4 regions of the Ensifer sp. KUDG1 genome follow, and region 2 is predicted to be linked to each of the others. Evidence: predicted binding sites of a transcription regulator. Region 2 holds the regulator's gene; each other region holds the start of a gene.
What was found. The regulator LexA, encoded in region 2, represses DNA repair genes until DNA is damaged. The targets are predictions, from matches to a motif close to TGTTCNNNNTGTGTTCNG.

Region 1 (4,927 bases), on a different contig from region 2:
GATGCGCATATTCTTCATGACGGGTGCTGCAATCGGTGTTGCCGGAACGGTCGCGGGCGTGGCGCTCGGCGTCGTCGTCTGCCTCAACATCGAATCCATCCGGCAGTTCTTTTCCTGGATCTCCGGGACGACGATATTCAGCCCGGAACTCTATTTCTTGAACCAGCTTCCGGCCGACATGAACGCCCATGAGACCGCGCTTGTCATCGTCATGGCGCTGACCCTTTCCTTCCTCGCCACGATCTTTCCGGCCTGGCGCGCCTCGCGCCTCGATCCGGTGCAGGCCCTGCGTTACGATTGACCCGACCCCACGACAGACAACGGCATCTCTTGAATGAACGCGCGCTTGCGACGAGCGACCGCCACCGTCACAAGCGCTTCCACTGCACAGGGCGCCGAAAGCGCGCCGCGATCCTTCCGCGTCGCAGACCGTTGCTCGCTCCTGCGCCACAGGCCGTAGGGTCTTGCCCTATGGCCTGATGAGGCCGCCGCGATAGTCGAGCTCATAGGCTTCCTCGCCATCGACGAAGATGACCTCGTGCCCGGAAAAATGTGCGGTATCGCCGCGGCTGTTGTCGATATAGTAGCCATGGGCGTGCCGGAACTCCGTGCCGCCGAGGAAATGCCGCTTGTCGCGGTACATCGCCTGAAGTGCCGCCTTGATGACGACACCTGCCTTTTCGCCGTTGATGAGGTCAGGACGGATGATCCGGCCGAAGTAGTTCATCGCCCACTGCGGCCGATCATCCTGCCAAACGGTTTCCTGGCCTGCGAAATCGGTCCCGCCGAAATAGCTGTCGAGGTAGCGCCAGCGATCCCGTTCATAGCCGATATCGTGGGAACTTGGGCGTGACGACGAGCGCCACCCGCCGCCGCCGACATAGGTGTTTGATTTTGCTTCGACGATGAATTCTTTGAGTGGTTCGAGCGCGGCCATGATTGTTCCTCATACGTTCGCGCAAAAGGATGCAGCGGTCCGTCGAGGTTGTAAAGAACAAATAGGGAACATTCACCCAATTATTGCAGGCCGCAAGCCTTCTGCCCGCGATCGTCGGTCCAGTCCTTGAGGAGGATGAGCTCGCCTTTGGCTTCGACTGGCTTGTCGTTGGATTTGCCCTTGCCAGTCAGCACATTGAGGTCGCATTGCGCGGTGTTGTCGGGATCGAGCGTATCGTAGGACGAGTAGGTGTAGCCCGCCACGACGAAGTCGAAGTTGCGATAGGCGACCGTCAGCTTCTGTTCCCAGCGGTCACGCCCGATGGCATCGTTGTGACTGGTGATGAGCAGCGAGCCGCTCGGCAGCGCTTCGATCGAGGGCGCTTGGCCGACGAGTTCGAACTGACCCCAGACCTTGTTCGGAATGGCCGATTTCAATGCCAGCGCGCCGTTGTCGCCGGTGAGGTAGAGTAGGACGCCGTTGTCCTCGTCGCTGCCTTCGGCCGGTCGCACGATCAGCGCGAGATCGGAAGAACCGTCCTTGTCCCAGTCGCCGGTCGTCGCAGAGACGATACGGGCGGGGTCGATTGCGTCGGCCGCCGAAGCAACGGCAGGAAGCAGTAGCAGAGAGGGGAGAATCAGGCGTGCAAGCATGTCGGAGCGCTCCGCGTGGTTGTTCCCCTTGATATGCGGGCGCGGCACTTTCCTCAAGCGGCTTGCCCACCGGTTAACCCGCATTCACGCGCCGTATTAACCATCGTGAACAGAACGCCTGTGCATTGCTTGACGCGTGAACAAAAATGGAACAAAGTAAAAACATAACGGAAAAGGAGCCATGTTATGACTGATTTTGTTCGTGACCTCGCCGCCTTCGCGTCGATGAGCCTGTTCATCGCAAGCATCTCTTTCATCGCGCTCGGCCTCTGAAGGCGGGCGTCGATATTTTCTCTCAAGCACCTCCGCAAAGCGCCTCATCCCCGTTGAATAAGGGGGACGACATGCCAGGGGAATCTGGACATGGCGGGTGATAAACGGGATATCCTTCCGAGTGGACAGGAATCAGGGTGCGACAATGGCAGACGACAGCAAGGCAGCATCGAGTGAGGCGCTCGGCACGGATCCGCAATTCGTGCATCTGCGCGTCCACTCTGCCTTCTCCTTGCTCGAAGGCGCCCTGCCGCTGAAGAAGGTCATCGGCAAGGCGGTGGCCGATAACCAGCCGGCGATCGGGATCGCCGACACCAACAATCTTTTCGCAGCGCTCGAATTCTCGCAGAAGGCAGCCGGTGACGGGCTGCAGCCGATCACCGGCTGCCAGCTGTCGATCGACATGGAAGACGAGACCGAGGGGGATCGACGCGGCCATGGGCACCAGCTTGCCAAGCTGCCGTCGATCGTGCTCATCGCGGCGACCGATGACGGCTATACGCGCCTCGTCGATCTCGTCAGCCGCGCCTATCTCAGCGGCGAGGGCAGCCAGGCGACGCGCATCACCCGCTCCTGGCTTTCCGAGTGCGGCACCGAGGGGCTGATTGCGCTGACCGGCGCATCCGGCGGTCCGGTGGATGTCGCCATGAAGACGAGCTCGACGGCGCTCGCCGAAGCGCGCCTCGAAGCCCTGCATGATCTCTTCGGCGATCGGCTCTATATCGAGCTGCAGCGCCATGGTGGCTACGACCGGCGGCACGAAAGCCGGATGATCGAACTGGCCTACAAGTTCGACATTCCGCTTGTCGCCACCAACGAAGCCTTCTTCCCGTCGCCCTCCGACTACGAGGCGCATGACGCCCTGATGGCGGTCGCGCACAATGCCATGGTTTCGGACGACAGCCGCTTCCGATTGACGCCGGACCATTATCTCAAGAGCCGCAAGGAAATGGCGGCGCTGTTTGCCGATCTGCCCGAGGCGCTGGAAAACACGCTCGAGATCGCCCGGCGCTGCTCCTTCATGCTGAAGACCCGTGGGCCGATCCTGCCGCGCTTTACCGGCGCGACGGCGGATCCGGAGGAGGCTGAGCGCGCCGAGTCGGACGAACTGCGTCGCCAGGCGGAGGAGGGTCTTGAAGATCGTCTCGCGAGGCTCGGCATGGCGCCCGGCTACACCGAAGAGGAATACCGCGAGCGCCTGGCCTTCGAATTGAGCGTCATCGAGCGCATGAAGTTTCCCGGTTACTTCCTGATCGTTGCCGACTTCATCAAATGGGCCAAGCAGCACGACATCCCCGTCGGGCCGGGTCGCGGTTCGGGTGCCGGTTCGCTCGTCGCCTATGCGCTGACGATCACCGACGTCGATCCGATGCGCTTCTCGCTGCTGTTCGAACGCTTCCTCAATCCCGAGCGCGTCTCGATGCCCGACTTCGACATCGACTTCTGCCAAGACCGGCGCGAAGAGGTGATCCGCTACGTGCAGCGCAAGTACGGCCGCGAGCAGGTGGCGCAGATCATCACCTTCGGTTCGCTGCAGGCGCGCGCCGCCTTGCGCGACGTCGGCCGCGTGCTGGAAATGCCCTATGGCCAGGTCGACAAGATCTGCAAGCTGGTGCCCAACAACCCGGCCAACCCGACGCCGCTTTCCAAGGCGATCGAGGAAGAGCCGCGTCTGCAGGAAGAGGCCGAGAAGGAGCCGGTGGTTGCCCGCCTGCTCGATATCGCCCAGAAGATCGAGGGCCTCTACCGCCACGCCTCGACCCACGCCGCCGGCATCGTGATCGGCGACCGGCCGCTGTCGCAGCTGGTGCCGATGTATCGCGATCCGCGTTCCGACATGCCGGTCACCCAGTTCAACATGAAGTGGGTCGAGCAGGCCGGTCTCGTCAAGTTCGACTTCCTCGGCCTGAAGACACTGACCGTCCTGAAGGTCGCCGTCGATTTCGTGAAGCAGCGCGGCATTGAGGTCGATCTCGCGAGCATCCCGCTCGACGATCCGAAAACCTACGAGATGCTGTCGCGCGGCGAAACGGTCGGCGTGTTCCAGGTGGAAAGTGCCGGCATGCGCAAGGCGCTGATCGGCATGCGGCCCGACTGTATCGAAGACATCATTGCGCTCGTGGCGCTCTATCGCCCGGGTCCGATGGAGAACATCCCGGTCTATAATGCCCGCAAGCATGGCGAGGAGGAGGTCGAGTCGATCCACCCGAAGATCGACCACCTGCTCAAGGAAACCCAGGGCGTTATCGTTTACCAGGAGCAGGTGATGCAGATCGCCCAGGTGCTTTCTGGCTACTCGCTCGGCGAGGCCGATCTTCTGCGCCGCGCCATGGGTAAGAAGATCAAGGAGGAGATGGACAAGCAGCGCGCCCGTTTCGTCGACGGCGCCGTCAAGAACGAGGTGTCGAAGCCGCAGGCCGACCTCATTTTCGACCTGCTCGCAAAGTTCGCCAACTACGGCTTCAACAAGTCGCACGCGGCAGCCTACGCGATCGTGTCCTATCAGACCGCCTACATGAAGGCGCATTATCCGGTGGAGTTCCTGGCGGCGTCGATGACGCTCGACATGTCCAACACCGAAAAGGTCAACGACTTCCGCCAGGATGCCAAGCGCCTGGGCATCGAGGTGATCGCGCCGTCGGTGCAGACCTCGTTCCGGCATTTCCAGACGGGCGAGAGCCGCATCTACTACTCGCTTGCAGCGATCAAGGGCGTCGGCGAATCGGCCGTCGAGCACATCGTCGAGGTTCGCGGCGACAAGACCTTTGCAGGCCTCGAAGACTTCTGCCTGCGGATCGACCCCAAGCTTCTCAACCGCCGCGTCTTTGAAAGCCTGATTGCCGCCGGCGCCTTCGATTGCTTTGGCTATGACCGGGCGGAACTGGTCGGCGGGCTCGATCGCATTCTCGGATTTGCCCAGCGTGCCCAGGAAAACAAGACGAGCGGGCAGAGCGACATGTTCGGCGCAGGTGCTGCCACCGGGCCGGAACGCATTGCGCTTCCGACCTACACGCCGTGGCTCGCCTCGGAAAAGCTGCACCGCGAGTTCCAGGTGCTTGGCTTC
Region 2 (4,927 bases):
TGCGTGATCGATGGCTCCACCTTCGTCTTTCATGGCGAGACGATCCGTGTCGCCGACGTCGATGCGCCGCGAATCCGCCAGGCAAGCTGCGACAAGGAGCGTTCGCGCGGCTTCTACGCCAAGCAGCGCCTGCGCGAGTTGCTGAACGCGGGCGACTTCAAGCTGGTTTCGGCAGGCGGGCGATCAGACGCCAAGGCCGGCGAAAAACTGCGCCTGGTTACCCGTGGCGATCAATCTCTTGGACGCGTGCTTGTCTCCGAGGGGCTCGTGCGCCCGTGGGATGGACGCCCGACGCCCTGGTGCTGAGATCAACCGGGAGCCGATCGGCGGGCATCGGCGATCGTTCTGTGGAAAGTATCTATCCAACAAATCGACGGCGCGTTTTTCAGAAAATGCCTCTTGCGGTTTTTCTGCAATCATTCTAAATCCGCGCCAACGCTTGGTTATCCGAGCTGTGAGGCCTCGTGGCGGAGTGGTGACGCAGAGGACTGCAAATCCTTGTACCCCGGTTCAATTCCGGGCGAGGCCTCCAAAAATCTCACCTCGTTTGAATTGGTTTGACGTTCTGCCTTAGGGCAGCGCGGGTCGTTTCGCGACCCCACGTCCGCGCAAGCCACGTCTCCTATGCCTCCGTCGGATCTTATCGCTTCGGTGAAATCGGTAGAGGGGGAACGATGACTCCGCTGAGATCAGCCGCATCGGTAGCGTCCGTCAACATTAAGAACGGAGGCAATGGCATCAATGAAAAAGAGACTGATCCTGACGGCGTTGGCGTGTTTTGCGGCGACCGCTATTGAGGCGCACGCTGACGACCTGGTTTTCCAGCTGAAGAACAACACCAGCGTGGTACTGACGAACTTCTATACGTCACCGGTCGGCGTCAATGAGTGGGAAGACGATGTTTTCGGTCGGCAGGTCCTGAACCCCGGCGAGAGCATGGAGATCACCATTGCCGACGGGCGGGACGTCTGCAAATACGACATGCGATTCGAATTCGAGGAGGGCTCGGCCCTCGATACGACCGAGGACACGCAGGATCTCTGCGAGCTCGGAGAATATACGATCCACGAATAGACGATCTGGATTTCACCCGAAATGGAAAGAGCCTCGCCAATTGCCTTGGCGAGGCTCTTTTTTGATCCGGTGTTCTGCCTGCAGCTCAATGGTAGCGGCGGATCAGCCCGACAAGCTTGCCCTGGATCTTCACGCGATCCGGTCCGAAGATGCGCGTCTCGTAGGCGGGGTTGGCGGCTTCGAGCGCAATCGACGCGCCCTTGCGACGGAAGCGCTTCAGCGTCGCTTCCTCGTCGTCCACGAGCGCCACGATGATGTCGCCGGGATTGGCCGAGTTGCCGTTGCGGATGATCACCGTGTCGCCATCGAAGATGCCGGCCTCGATCATCGAATCGCCCTTCACTTCAAGGGCGTAATGTTCGCCGCTGCCGATCATGTCGAGCGGCACGGTGATGTCATGGGTGTTGTTCTGGATTGCCGAGATCGGAACGCCGGCAGCGATGCGCCCCATCACCGGGACGGAAACTGACGTGCTTTCGGCAACTGGGGCGGGCTTCGGCGCGGCAGGAGCGGCCGCCGGCGGCTTTCCAAGGCTGCCTTCGATCACGCTCGGCGAGAAGCCTCTGCGCGGCTGCTGCTGGCCGGCGGCGTAGGCTTCCGGAAGCTTGATGACTTCGAGCGCGCGCGCCCGGTTCGGCAGCCGGCGAATGAAGCCGCGTTCTTCGAGCGCGGTGATCAAACGGTGGATGCCGGACTTCGACGCCAGGTCGAGCGCATCCTTCATTTCATCGAATGACGGCGGTACGCCCGACTCCTTCATGCGTTCGTGAATGAACAGAAGCAATTCCTGTTGCTTGCGGGTCAGCATGGCACGTCGCTCCAGAGGCGTGAAACAAATCAAGAACAGACACTATCTGTTCCATATGTGTTCCGCAAGTGCCTAAAATTCCGTGAATTCAGGCAATTGGCCGCTTCTGCGGGTGTCGATCGGTCACTTTTGCGGGAGCAGGGCGCCTATCGGCGACGGTGCGTGCCAAAAACGCGCCGGCAGGCACCAGTCGCGCAGCTGATTCGAGCGAATCACGGGGCTCTATGAGGAGAGATTTAGGTCGCTTGCGAGGTCGAGCAGGCGTCCTCGAACTCCTTCACCGTCTCTGCGCTGTTGTCTTCCGGAAGCACCGCGTCGGCCGCGTCGGTCGCGACGGGCGTGTCGCCGTCATAAACGAAGGACTGGATGTAGAACGCCAGCGCGCCCTTCCACACGTTGCGTCCATCGATCTGGTGGCACGGCACGGCCCGTTCGAAATCGGTCTGGAGTTCATCCACCGTCGCAGCGCTGAGCTTGACGTCAGGCATATTGGGCGATGCGACTATCGAAGCGAGAAGCAGGGCGGCAAGCACGGGGAACGTCCACTTGATGAAGGGGTGGCACTACAGGGTGGGAAACGATGTGAACCGTGCTTTCGTTCCGAAGTCCAGCAAGCATGGCGATCACTCTGCCGTGTTCAACAGCTCTTTGCCTGCAGGCTGTGTCTGATTTGCGCCAGCCGCTGCACCTCGAGTTCATCTTGACCGTTCCTCTTGCGACGGGCGAAGAACGCACCGGCACTATCGGCTCTGGGGCCGGGGGTGGGGGATGCGCAAAAATCCCTGCGAGGAAGGGGCTTCACCGTCTCGACAGGAGGTCAAAAAAAGATAACTTTGCGTGGAAAGTGGAGTAATTGCATGCGTAGATTGTCGTTGGTGGTGCTCGGTCTGTTGCTCACGGCCGGAGCGGCGTCTGCTGAAGAAGGGCGTTCGAACATCTGGAAACGGATCAACGCCTGGACGGTGGGGTCCGATCCTTCCCTTGGAGGCTCGTGTTACGCCGCGACGAGCTATGATGCCGGCGCGATCCTTCGTATCGGGTTTTATCCGCGGGGGTCGGCGAACCTGGCGTTTCTTTCGATCGGCAATGCCGAGTGGAAATCCATCGAGCCGCAGCGGGAATATGACGTCGCCCTGCAGCTCGACCGTGGTCGCCAGTGGCCGGCCGTTGCGTTCGGCGTCGATCTTACCGGCGCCAAGGCCCTCGTCGTCAACTTTTCCAACACCGACTTCTTTACCGAATTCGTTCGCAAGAACACCTTGGCGCTGGCCTTCGAGGGACGCGTCGTCGCGAGCCTCAGCCTGCGCGATTCGATGAAGGCGGTGAGCGAGATGTTCAAATGTCAGGAGGCGGTGAGCGCCCTGATCCCGAATGGCGGGCAGGGGGCAGCGAACGATCCCTTTGCTGGCGCCGGTGGCACTGCCCCGAACAACGATCCGTTTGCCGGTGGCGGCCAGACCAAGTCGTCGAAAGATCCTTTTGCCATGTGATGGGCGCGTCCGCTTGCCGCAGAGAGGTGAATATTCCTAAAATGTTGCTGGTATCGGGCTCGGTACCCTCGACAGCGGCGCGGGGACCTATCAAAATGCGGGCAAACGGGGGTTTTGCATGCGTAGATTGCTGGTCGGATTGGTAAGCTGTCTGATCGCCGCGGGATCGGCTGCGGCTGAGGAGTCCGAAATCATCAAGTGGAAGGACGTCGACGGTTGGACCGTTGCATCCGACACCTCGATGGAGGGCTCCTGCTTCATCTCGTCGGAATTCGACGGCGGCGTCACCTTGCGCCTCGGGTTCTATCCCAAGGGCTCCGAGTCGCCGCTCTACATGAGCTTCGCCAGCGACGACTGGCGGTCGCTCGAGGTCGGCAAGGAATACGACCTGACGTTCCGCTTCGACAAGACCGAGCCCTGGAGCGCTTCGGCGACCGCCGCTGGCGACGCGAGCGGAAAGTTTCTGTTCGTGAACGTGACCGACGCCGAGTTCCTGACGGGCTTCGTGCGCAAGCGGGGCTTGGCCATCGCGTTCGAAGATCGCGTCATCGCCAATCTCAGCCTGCGTGGCACCGGCCCCGCAGCCGAAGAGCTGATGAAGTGCCAGAAGGCAGTCGACGAGATCATCGCCGACGAGGGCCGCAAGTCCAAGGAGAAGAAGGCGGATCCGTTCAATGCACCGAGCGAAAAACGCTCGGCACGGGATCCGTTTAGCCTCTGAAAACAGGGGCGCGCGAGCGGGCGTTGTTGCGCGAAGGCCGGGCGGTGGCCGGGACGAGTGGTGTCCCCAGAGAAACTCGAACTTGCGATCTGCTGATTACAAATCAGCCACTCCTCCAGTGCTTCGGCAATTGGCTCAATTCTGTTTGCCTTGGTGGAGCCGAAGGGAGTCGAACCCTCGACCTCCGCAGTGCGATTGCGGCGCTCTCCCAACTGAGCTACGGCCCCGTGCCATCCAGTCAACACGACGGCCGCCGAGCCTGTCAATAGACGCGCGCCAGCACGCCCGCTCGAACGTCGTTGCCCGATAAGTGTTGCTCGATCCGGCTAGGAGGAGCGAGGCCGTCGGGCTCTGAACCGCTTCTGAACTCCACCCATTGTCGAACTCTGCCGGCGGGTTTACCCTGCAACCGGACGATGGCGCTCCGTGAGCCTCGTTGAAGTGTCGGCGGTACACGCCAACCATGAAATGCCGTCCGGGCACCGGTTGTGAACGCCATGATGCCCGCGCCAATTACACGATTTTCGTATGTGAGATAGGCCCCTGCCGGCCCGCTGTTCCCATCAGAAACCTCTCCGTGGCCCGGCGATTGGAGGAGGATTGGCAAATGGCTCAGATGATGAAGGCGGCCGTGGTCCGGCAATTCGGCGCGCCGCTGACGATCGACGAATTGGCGGTGCCCACGCCGCAGCCGGGGCAGATCCTGGTCAAATACGAAGCAACGGGCGTTTGTCATACCGATCTCCATGCCGCAAACGGCGACTGGCCGGTAAAACCCAGTCCACCGTTCATTCCCGGACACGAGGGCGTCGGCTATGTCTCGGCGGTCGGCGC
Region 3 (4,927 bases), on a different contig from region 2:
CGATCGCCAAGGCGCAGGAACTGGTCGAGACGCTGCCGGACGCCATCATCCCGCAGCAGTTCGAAAACCCGGCCAATCCGGAAATCCACCGCAAGACGACGGCCGAGGAAATCTGGAACGACACGGACGGCGCGGTCGACATTTTCGTCTCCGGCATCGGCACCGGCGGCACGATTACCGGCGCCGGGCAGGTGCTGAAGGCGCGCAAGCCCTCAATCAAGGTGATCGCCGTCGAGCCGGAAGAATCGCCGGTTCTTTCCGGTGGCGCCCCCGGCCCGCACAAGATCCAGGGCATCGGCGCAGGTTTTGCCCCGGCGATCCTCGACACCACGGTTTATGACGAGATCGTCACTGTCAGCAGCGCCGAGGCGATCGAATTGGCACGCCTGGTCGCCAAGCTCGAAGGCGTGCCGGTCGGCATTTCCGCGGGCGCCGCACTCACCGCCGCAATCGAGATCGGCCAGCGCGAGGAAAATGCCGGCAAGACCATCGTCGTCATCATCCCGTCCTTTGCCGAACGCTACCTCTCGACGGTGCTTTTCGAGGGCCTGGGCGGCTGATCGGGCTGGCATCACCTACAATTGGAAAGGGCGCCACGGGGCGCCCTTTTTGTTTGTCGTTGATGCGTGGTTCCGCTTCAGCCAGCCTGCTCCGTGAAGCCTGCAAGATTGGCGAGCGTCGAGCGCAGGCCGGCGTCGTGATCCTCCTTCGAAATGCCCTCCGGCACGTTTTCGCAGGTGACGCTGACGCGGGTGCCATCTGCCGCCGGCTCCAGCGCCCAGGTGATCCGCATCGTCCCGGCAAAAGCCGGATCGTCGGATTGAAACTCGGTCTCCTGCACCACGCACCGATCCGGCTCCAACGCGACGAAGCGACCGGAAACGATGTCTGCGTCCTCCGAGCTCTTGCCCTGCGTCCTGCCGTCCGGCGTCTCGTAGATCAGCGTCATCCGGAAGACGCCGCCGGCATGGGGCTCAAAAGCATGCACCTGCCCCTTCATGCCTTCGGGCGGCAGCCAGACCGCCACCGCAGCGTGATCGACCAGCGCGGCGTAGATCTTTGACGGAAGCGCCTGGATCAGACATTCGGCGCGATCGGTTCTTCTGCCCTTTGGAGTATCCGTCATCCAGTTCACTCCTCGCCGGCCAAGCTGCTTCAAGAAAGCTTGGACGATCCGCTTCCAGCATCATGCGTGCCCGAGACGGCGAGAGCTGGGCATGCACAGTCTTGTCTGCCCTCGTCAGGCAGCCGCCTGCAGCCGCTCGCCGGCAATGCGATAGGAAATCGCCTCGGCGAGATGAATGCGGCCGACGGTTACTGCGCCATCGAGATCGGCGAGCGTGCGGGCGACCTTCAGCACACGGTGGTAGCCGCGGGCGGAGAACTTCATCTTTTCGGCAGCGTCCCTGAGAAGCTGCAGCCCGGCCGCATCGGGTGCCGCAATCTTCTCGATCAGCGAGGTCGATGCGCGAGCATTGCTGGTCAGCTCCGCATGGCCGAGGGCGGCAAAACGGTCGATCTGCATGGCGCGGGCGCGGGCGACGCGACGGGCGACGACCTCGCTGCTTTCGGCCGCTGCCGGCTTCAAGAGGTCGGCGGCACTGACGGCCGGCACGTCGATGCGGATATCGATGCGGTCCATCAGCGGGCCGGAGATACGCGCCTGGTAGTCGGACATACAGCGCGGGCCGCGGGCGCAGCTACGACCCGGCTCGCCGGCCATGCCGCAGCGGCAGGGGTTCATGGCGGCGACAAGTTGGATCGCGGCGGGATAGCTCACCCGGTGATTGGCGCGGGCGATGATGCATTCGGCCGTTTCGAGCGGCTGGCGCAGCGCATCGAGTACCTGCGGCGTGAATTCTGGGAACTCGTCAAGGAACAACACGCCGTGATGGGCGAGCGACGCCTCGCCGGGCTTGGCGCGAAGGCCGCCACCAACCATCGCGGCCATGGTGGCGGAATGGTGCGGCGTGCGAAACGGCCGCCGGTCCGAAAGCTTGCCGCCCGGCAGCTGCCCGGCGATCGAGTGGATCATCGAGACTTCGAGCAATTCGGCCGGATTGAGCGGCGGCAGGATCGACGGCAGGCGGGCGGCAAGCATCGACTTGCCCGATCCGGGCGGGCCGACCATCAAGAGATTGTGGTTGCCGGCAGCAGCCACCTCGAGCGCCCGCTTGGCGCTCTCCTGCCCCTTGATGTCGGCGAGATCGGGCAGGTTCGATGCGCCCGAGCGGATGGCGGCCTCAGGCCGCGAAAGCACCTGCGTGCCGCGGAAATGGTTGGCGATCGCGATCAGGCTGCGCGGCGCCAGGATATCGATCTCGGCGCCGGCCCAGGCCGCCTCGGGTCCGCTTTCGGCCGGGCAGATCAGCCCCTTGCCGAGCGCATTGGCGCCGATTGCCGCGGGAAGCGCTCCGGCAACGGCGGCAATGGTGCCATCGAGATTGAGTTCACCGATGACGACGTATGGCGCCAGTGCATCGCCGGGGATGGCGCCGAGGGCTGCCATCAGCCCGAGTGCGATGGCTAGGTCGAAATGGCTGCCTTCCTTCGGCAGGTCGGCGGGCGCGAGATTGACGGTCACCCGCTTGGCCGGCAGGGCGAGACCGGAGGCATGCAACGCGGCCTGCACCCGCTCGCGGCTTTCGGCGACGGCCTTGTCTGGCAGGCCGACGATCTGCATGCCGACCTTGCCCGGCGCGACCATCACCTGCACATCAACAGGCAGTCCCTCGATACCCTGAAATGCGACCGTGCTGACGCGCGCGACCATGCTTGCCCCCTCGCCCAGGCAGCCCGGCTATCGGGCGCCGCAACCGCCCAGGGTTGCAGGCAGAAGCCTTGCACGGATCGCGCACAAAAACAAGAACAATAACAGAACACTTGAAAGGCGTGGACGCACCGGCAAGGGGCCGTTCCAGAAAACGGCCGCGGGCAAAGACCCGCGGCACGCTTGTTCCACCGGTGGCAGGTTACAAGCTAGTGCCGATCAGGCGCGCTTGCGTTCGATCGCGTCCCAAAGCAGGCTCGCGACATCGGCGCCGCCGAACTTCTTGACTTCGCGGATGCCGGTCGGCGAGGTCACGTTGATCTCGGTCATGTAGTCGCCGATGACGTCGATGCCGACGAAGAGGAAGCCGCGCTTCTTGAGTGCCGGCGCGATGCGGGCGCAGATTTCCTTTTCGCGTGCCGTCAACTCCGTCGGCTCGGGGCGGCCGCCGGCATGCATGTTGGAGCGGGCGTCATGGTCCGCCGGAACGCGATTGATGGCGCCCACCGGCTCGCCGTCGACGAGCAGGATGCGCTTGTCGCCCTTGCGCACCGCCGGCAGGTATTCCTGGGCGATGAAGGGCTCGCGGAACATCTGCCCGAACATTTCCAGCAGCGACGACATGTTGCGGTCGTCGCGGGTCGAGTGGAAGACGCCTGCGCCGCCATTGCCGTAGAGCGGCTTCAGGATGATGTCGCCCATTTCCTGGCGGAAGCTTGCGATTTCGGCGGGATCGCGGGTGATCAGCGTCTTCGGCATCAGGTCGGCAAATTCGGTGACGAAGATCTTCTCCGGCGAGTTGCGCACCCAGGCCGGATCGTTGACGACGAGCGTCTTCGGATGCAGGCGCTCGAGCAGATGCGTCGAGGTGATGTAGGCCATGTCGAAGGGCGGGTCCTGACGGAGCAGGATGACGTCCATGGTCGAAAGATCGACACGCTCGGCTTCGCCAAGCGTGAAGTGGTCACCCTTGACGTCGCGCAGCGTCATCGGCTGCACGCTCGCATAGACCTTGCCGTCGCGCAGCGACAGCTTTTCGGGCGTGTAGTGGAAAAGGCGATAGCCGCGCGACTGTGCCTCGAGGCTCATGGCGAAGGTGGAATCCCCCGCAATGTTGATGCCTGACACATGGTCCATCTGGACCCCGACATTGACGATTTTCGCCATCTACCCATCCCTCATGGATCACGGACAGCCGTGATCGATTTCAAACCGCCTGAGCGAAAGAGGGCGAGAAAACCGTCGCCCCCTGCCGCACTGATAAAGCCCTCGACATGTAGAATGCGGGCGGGCCTTAGGCAAGGAGAGCCGGGCCTATTCGAAGCCTTCGACGACGCAGGTGATGAGATCGTGGTCCGAAAGCGGCCGGCCGGTTTCGTCGAGCGACGGGATGATGCGGGTCTCGCCAATTTTCAGACCGCGCGACAGGAACCAGTCGAGCTTCATCGCCCGTTCCGGCCAGCGGGTGATGAGGCTCGGCCGTGTGGTCATGATGTCGAGCGAGCCGCCGTGGCGGGTAAAGCCGCGTGAGGCACTGACGGCAAAGAGGCCTTCGGCCTCGAAGTCGCCGCCGGCATGGTTGCCGGTGTTGAGGTCACCGCCGATCAGCAGCGGCAGGCCCGGGAAGGCGTCATCGAGCGCGTCGATCAATTCCTTGACCTGGCGCTCGCGATAGACGGCGGTCGTTGCGCTTTCGAGATGGGTGGAGACGGCGACGAAGGGACCAGCCTCGGTCTCAATGACGGCGCCGATTGCCATACGTTCGCCAAGGCGCGGCTGCTCGCCATCGGTGAACCACAGGCGTTCACCCCAGAGGCGCAACATGAAGGGTCGACCGAGCGGCACGGATGCCATCAACGCATTGCCATGGAAACCCTTGGCGTTGAAATCGTCCTCGCAGAATTCGCGCTCGGTGTCGGAGCCGAGGCCAAGCTCGATAAACTCGATGCCATAGGCGTATTGCATGCCGAGCGTATCGGCGACTTCGGCGGTCGGATGAAGCTGGCCGGTGCGGGCCATGCCGTTGTCCATTTCCGAAAGCAGGACGACCGGCGCGCCCGTTTCAGCCAGATGTGCAGCACTTTCCGGCGCAAACAGGCAGCGCTCCAGGTTCCACGCAGCGACGGTGAACGGAAAAGCGAGCGGCGCGGCCGACGA
Region 4 (4,927 bases), on a different contig from region 2:
GAACGGGCGAAATCGATGCGGGTTTCGGTTTTGCTGATCTTCTGGGCATAGACGACACCGTCCTCCGCCTGGACCGTCAGCGGCAGGTCGCCGGCCTCGAGCTTCGCCATCGCTTCCCGCATCAGGCTGGCGCCGACCTGCATCAGTCGGTCGTGCAGTTCGCCACCGGTCATCGTCTCGCCGATCTGGACCGTCTTGGTGAGGGCAACCGGGCCGGTATCGAGCCCCTTTTCCATCTTCATCACCATCATGCCGGTCTCGTGGTCGCCAGCCATGATCGCGCGCTGGATGGGCGCTGCCCCGCGCCAGCGCGGCAGCAGAGAGGCGTGGCCGTTGTAGCAGCCGAGCTTGGTGCCGCTGAGGATGGCCTCGGGCAGAAGCAGGCCATAGGCGACGACGACGGCGACGTCGGCGTCGAAGTCGCGGAAGGTCTGGCGATCCGCCTCGTCCTTGAAGTTGACCGGCGTCAGCACGGGAATGCCCAGAAGTTCGGCCGCCTGGTGCACCGGCGACTTCTGCAGGTCGAGCCCGCGACGGCCGCCCGGCCGCGGCGGCTGGGTGTAGGCGGCGACGATCTGATGGCCGGCCTCGGCCAGTGCCGCCAGTGTCGGCACCGAAAATTCCGGCGTGCCCATGAAGATGATGCGAAGCGACAAGGCGGTAACTCCGTCCTTTCAGATCACTTCATGCGGGGAAACGGCGAAATGATCTCATTCACTAAAACAGGACAATTCCAGGAAAGCCGTTTCACGCTCTTTCCTGGAATGTTCAATGGGTTCCCGCCTGCAAGCTTTCGCGCGGCCGTCCGCGATCGAAGGCTCAGATCGCCTTGGCGCCGCGCGTCTTGGCGGCCTTGGTGAATTTGCGGATCACCATGTCGCGCTTGAGCTTGGAGATATGGTCGATGAACAGCACGCCGTTCAGGTGATCGATCTCGTGCTGCAGGCAGGTGGCGAGCAGGCCATCGGCCTCGATCGTCTGTTCCTTGCCGTCACGGTCCAGATGCTTGACGGTGATGACAGCGGGGCGCTCGACCTCGGCGTAATAATCCGGGATCGACAGGCAGCCTTCCTCGTAGACCGAATAGGTGTCGGACGAAGCGACGATCTCGGGGTTGATGAAGACAAGCGGCGTCTTCTCGTCGCCTTCTTTCGAAACGTCGAGCACCAGCATGCGCCTGGCGACACCGATCTGGATCGCGGCAAGGCCGATGCCGGGGGCATCATACATGGTTTCGAGCATGTCGTCGGCCAGACGGCGGACGTCCGCGTCGACGGTTTCGATCGGCGTGGAAACCTGGCGAAGCACAGGATCGGGAAGGATGATGAGCGGCTTGATGGTCATGATGCTCCCATAGCCGATCTTTCCATCGACGCGCAAGGAAATTGCCTTGCCACCTGCGGCACCCGTTCGCCCCTGGCCGGGCATTAACCTCGACGCGCATCTGTTCTCGTTTTGATCTACACTTCGCGAGAGAATCTGTTAGGTTTGGCGCATGGAACCTGCGCCCCTTCCCTTCGCCCAGCCGCTGTTTTTCATCGGCACCCTGCCGGTCACCCTTGGCCATCTGGCGATTGCCGCCGGCCTTGTGGTCGTCGTTGCCGGTCTGATGGCGTTGTCGCGCCGACGTAATCCCCGCGACGACGAGCGGCAGGAACAGATGGCAATGCTGCTGGCCGCCCAGACGGAGATGCAGGGGCGGGTCGCGGCGATGGCCGAGGTGTTCGGCGCCCGGCAGGCGGAACTCAACCAGACGCTCAGCCAGCGCATCGACGGCATGACCCATCGCATCGGTACCTCGATCAGCGAACAGACCAAGGCGACGCATGAAAACCTGCGCCGGTTGCAGGAGCGCCTCGCTGTCATCGACACGGCCCAAAACAACATTCAGTCGCTCGCCAAGGATATGGCCGGGCTTCAGGCGATCCTCTCGAACAAGCAGACGCGCGGCGCCTTCGGCCAGTCGCGCATGGAAGCGATCATCGCCGACGGGCTGCCGATGGGCGCCTTCGAATTCCAGGCGACGCTGTCGAACGGGGTGCGGCCCGACTGCACCATCCGCATGCCGAATGGCCAGCCGCCGCTCGTCATCGACGCCAAGTTTCCGCTCGAAGCCTGGAACGCAATGCGTGACGCGCCGACCCCGGAACGCCGCCAGCAGATCGCCCAACTCTTTCGCCGCGACATGGAAACGCATGTGCGCGATATCGCCGGCAAATATCTGATCCCGGGTGAAACGCAGGACACCGCCTTCCTCTTCGTCCCCTCGGAATCGATCTTTGCGGAGATCCACGAGCATTTCGAAGCGATCGTGCAGAAGGCGCACCGCCAGCGGATCGTCATCGTCTCGCCCTCCCTGCTCCTGTTGTCGATCCAGGTGATCCAGGCGATCCTCAAGGATGCGCGCATGCGCGAGCAGGCGCACCTGATCCAGGGCGAAGTCGCACGGCTGATGGAGGATCTCGGCCGTCTCGACGAGCGCGTGCGCAAGCTGCAGGGCCATTTCGCCATGAGCCAGAAGGATGTCGAGGACATCCTCGTTTCCTCCAGCAAGCTCACCCGCCGCGGCGCCAAGATCGAGGCCCTCGAATTGCAAGCGGAAGGCGGCACACGGGACGCTGGCGAACCACGTGCCCCGGTCGACAATCGCGTCGGGCAATTGCGCCTGCGGGTGGTTGACGAGGACTGAGGCTGTCGGGCACTCTCCGGCCCAATTCGCAAAGCCGACAGGATACCTACACATGATTACTGTTTTTGGGTCCATCAACATGGATCTGATCGCCACCACCGCACGCCTTCCGAAGCCCGGCGAAACCGTCGCCGGCACCGGCTTCTCGACCGCCGCCGGCGGCAAGGGCGCAAACCAGGCGCTGGCCGCACGGCGCGCCGGCGCCACGGTGCAGATGGCAGGCGCAGTAGGCAAGGACAGCTTTGCCGACGGCGCGCTCGAACTGCTGAAGGGTGCCGGCGCCGACCTGTCGCTGACCAAGACGGTCAGCGAACCGACCGGCACCGCCCATATCCTCGTCGGCGGTGATGGCGAAAATGTCATCGTCGTCGTCGCCAGCGCCAATGCGACGGTCAATGAGGCCGATGCTGAAAAGGCAGTCGATGGCATGAAGCCCGGCGACACCTTGATGCTGCAGCTCGAAATTCCGGCCGCCTCGGTCGAAAAGGCGCTCACCGCCGCCAAACAGAAGGGTGTGCGCTCGGTCATTAACATTGCGCCGCTGACGCCCGAGGCAGCCCGCCTTGGCCGCATGGCCGATATCGTCATCGCCAACGAAACCGAATTCGAACTGCTCGCCGGCAAGAGCGGTATCGGGAGCACTGAGCGCGAAGAGGCGATGAAGGCGCTGCACGCCGAGACCGGCCAGACGGTCATCGTCACGCTCGGCGCCGAAGGTGTTGTTGCCGTTCATGCAGGTGAGATCCAGCGCGCCAAGGGCCTGAAGATCGAGCCGGTCGATACCGTCGGCGCCGGCGACACCTTCTGCGGCTACCTCGCAGCCAGCCTCGATGCCGGTATCGCCTTCCCCGACGCCCTCCGCCGCGCAGCGGTCGCGGGTTCTCTCGCCTGCCTGAAGAGCGGCGCCCAGCCTTCGATCCCGCTCGCCGCGGACGTGGCATCGCGCCTCTAGATACCGCACCTGAAAGCGCACGCTTGAGACGGGCGATATTCGCCCGTCTTTATTTTGCGCAGGCCCCTGCCCGCATTGTTTTCCCCTTCCCGACGGCCGCTTGCGCAATCCGGACAGACGATGTCGCGGACATAAAACTTTGCGCCTAATTTTATGCAAGCGACGCGTAAAATAACGTCCGTGTTGGCCCTATCTTAAGATTCTCCAGTCTATTCAGGACCCTGAGAAAACCGGCCGAAGCGCCTGGTCGCCTCCAACATGCCGGTCGGCATCTGACGCTCCATGATGGAGTTCACCCCCATTGCGAAATGCGTCCACCGCAGGTGAAAACCTGCGGACCTCCCAGCACGTGAGGATTTCATGTTCAAGTTCCAAGCCAAATCGCTGGCGACCAAACTGATCGCGGTGACAGGCGGCACGATCGCACTTGTCCTGCTTGCCTCGAATTTCGTTCTCATCTCCCAGACCCAGGACCGCGTCGAAACGCTGGTCCTCGAGCAGGCAAGCGGCGAAGCCCGCGCGATTGCCTCCGACATTGCCGGCGACATCGGCGAGCTTGCAAGCGCTGCCCGCTCGATGGCGGGCATCCTTGGCCGCGCACATGCCGAAAAGTCGCTGGAGCGCACCGGGGTGATCAACATCCTCAGGGCCAACCTCGAGCAGAACCCGTTTGCCTTCGGCAGCTGGTTCGCGGAGGAGCCCAAGGCCTTCGACGGCCACCAGGAAGACGTCGTCAACAACAAGGAACTGGGCGGTAACGACAAGGGCATCTTCACGCCCTACTGGTCGAAGAGCCGCACCAACGAAATCCAGTACTCCACTTTCGGCGCTGACTACGCGGCCGAGTGGTACAAACTCGCTGCCAAAAGCGGCAAGGGTGCAATCACCCAGCCCTACACGGCACAGGACACCGACGTTCCGACCGCGATGAGCTCGATCGCCTACCCGGTCATGTCCGGCGGCAAGCTTCTCGGCGTCACCGGCGTCGACATTTCGCTCGCTTCGCTCGGCGATGGCCTCTCGAAGCTGAAGCCCTTCGACACCGGCCGCGTCTACCTGCTGTCGCAGACCGGCAAATGGCTGGTCGCGCCGATCCCGGACCTCCTGCTCAAGGAGTATGACGGCGAAGGCAACGACGTCGTCAAGAACGCGCTCGCCTCCGGCAAGCCGGGCATCATCTCCAACCTTTCCTATGACGGCAACGAGCCCTTCGACCGTCTCGTTTATCCCTTCACGCTCTCGGGTGTGAACACCAGCTGGATTGTGCTCGTCGACGTGCCGCGCAC

Region 1: the regulator LexA is predicted to act here: its motif matches at 1,727-1,744, upstream of dnaE (DNA polymerase III subunit alpha).
Region 3: the regulator LexA is predicted to act here: its motif matches at 2,865-2,882, upstream of M2267_RS01415 (YifB family Mg chelatase-like AAA ATPase).
Region 4: the regulator LexA is predicted to act here: its motif matches at 1,446-1,463, upstream of M2267_RS01900 (DNA recombination protein RmuC).

What each region holds. Positions count from the first base shown of each region.
Region 1 is NZ_JBNDIG010000005.1:53,426-58,352, reverse strand. Features, by position in the region: gene M2267_RS14605 (lipoprotein-releasing ABC transporter permease subunit) at 1-301, shown strand, start outside; gene M2267_RS14600 (DUF5680 domain-containing protein) at 470-937, opposite strand; gene M2267_RS14595 (hypothetical protein) at 1,018-1,590, opposite strand; gene dnaE (DNA polymerase III subunit alpha) at 2,009-4,927, shown strand, end outside.
Region 2 is NZ_JBNDIG010000002.1:960,988-965,914, reverse strand. Features, by position in the region: gene M2267_RS10230 (thermonuclease family protein) at 1-306, shown strand, start outside; tRNA gene M2267_RS10225 (tRNA-Cys) at 459-532, shown strand; gene M2267_RS10220 (hypothetical protein) at 742-1,074, shown strand; gene lexA (transcriptional repressor LexA) at 1,160-1,882, opposite strand; gene M2267_RS10210 (hypothetical protein) at 2,119-2,370, opposite strand; gene M2267_RS10205 (hypothetical protein) at 2,644-3,372, shown strand; gene M2267_RS10200 (hypothetical protein) at 3,491-4,093, shown strand; tRNA gene M2267_RS10195 (tRNA-Ala) at 4,245-4,320, opposite strand; gene adhP (alcohol dehydrogenase AdhP) at 4,701-4,927, shown strand, end outside.
Region 3 is NZ_JBNDIG010000001.1:261,650-266,576, reverse strand. Features, by position in the region: gene cysK (cysteine synthase A) at 1-560, shown strand, start outside; gene M2267_RS01420 (SRPBCC domain-containing protein) at 638-1,126, opposite strand; gene M2267_RS01415 (YifB family Mg chelatase-like AAA ATPase) at 1,241-2,773, opposite strand; gene gshB (glutathione synthase) at 2,990-3,937, opposite strand; gene M2267_RS01405 (endonuclease/exonuclease/phosphatase family protein) at 4,085-4,927, opposite strand, start outside.
Region 4 is NZ_JBNDIG010000001.1:364,024-368,950, reverse strand. Features, by position in the region: gene fmt (methionyl-tRNA formyltransferase) at 1-656, opposite strand, end outside; gene def (peptide deformylase) at 820-1,344, opposite strand; gene M2267_RS01900 (DNA recombination protein RmuC) at 1,496-2,689, shown strand; gene M2267_RS01895 (ribokinase) at 2,742-3,641, shown strand; gene M2267_RS01890 (methyl-accepting chemotaxis protein) at 4,002-4,927, shown strand, end outside.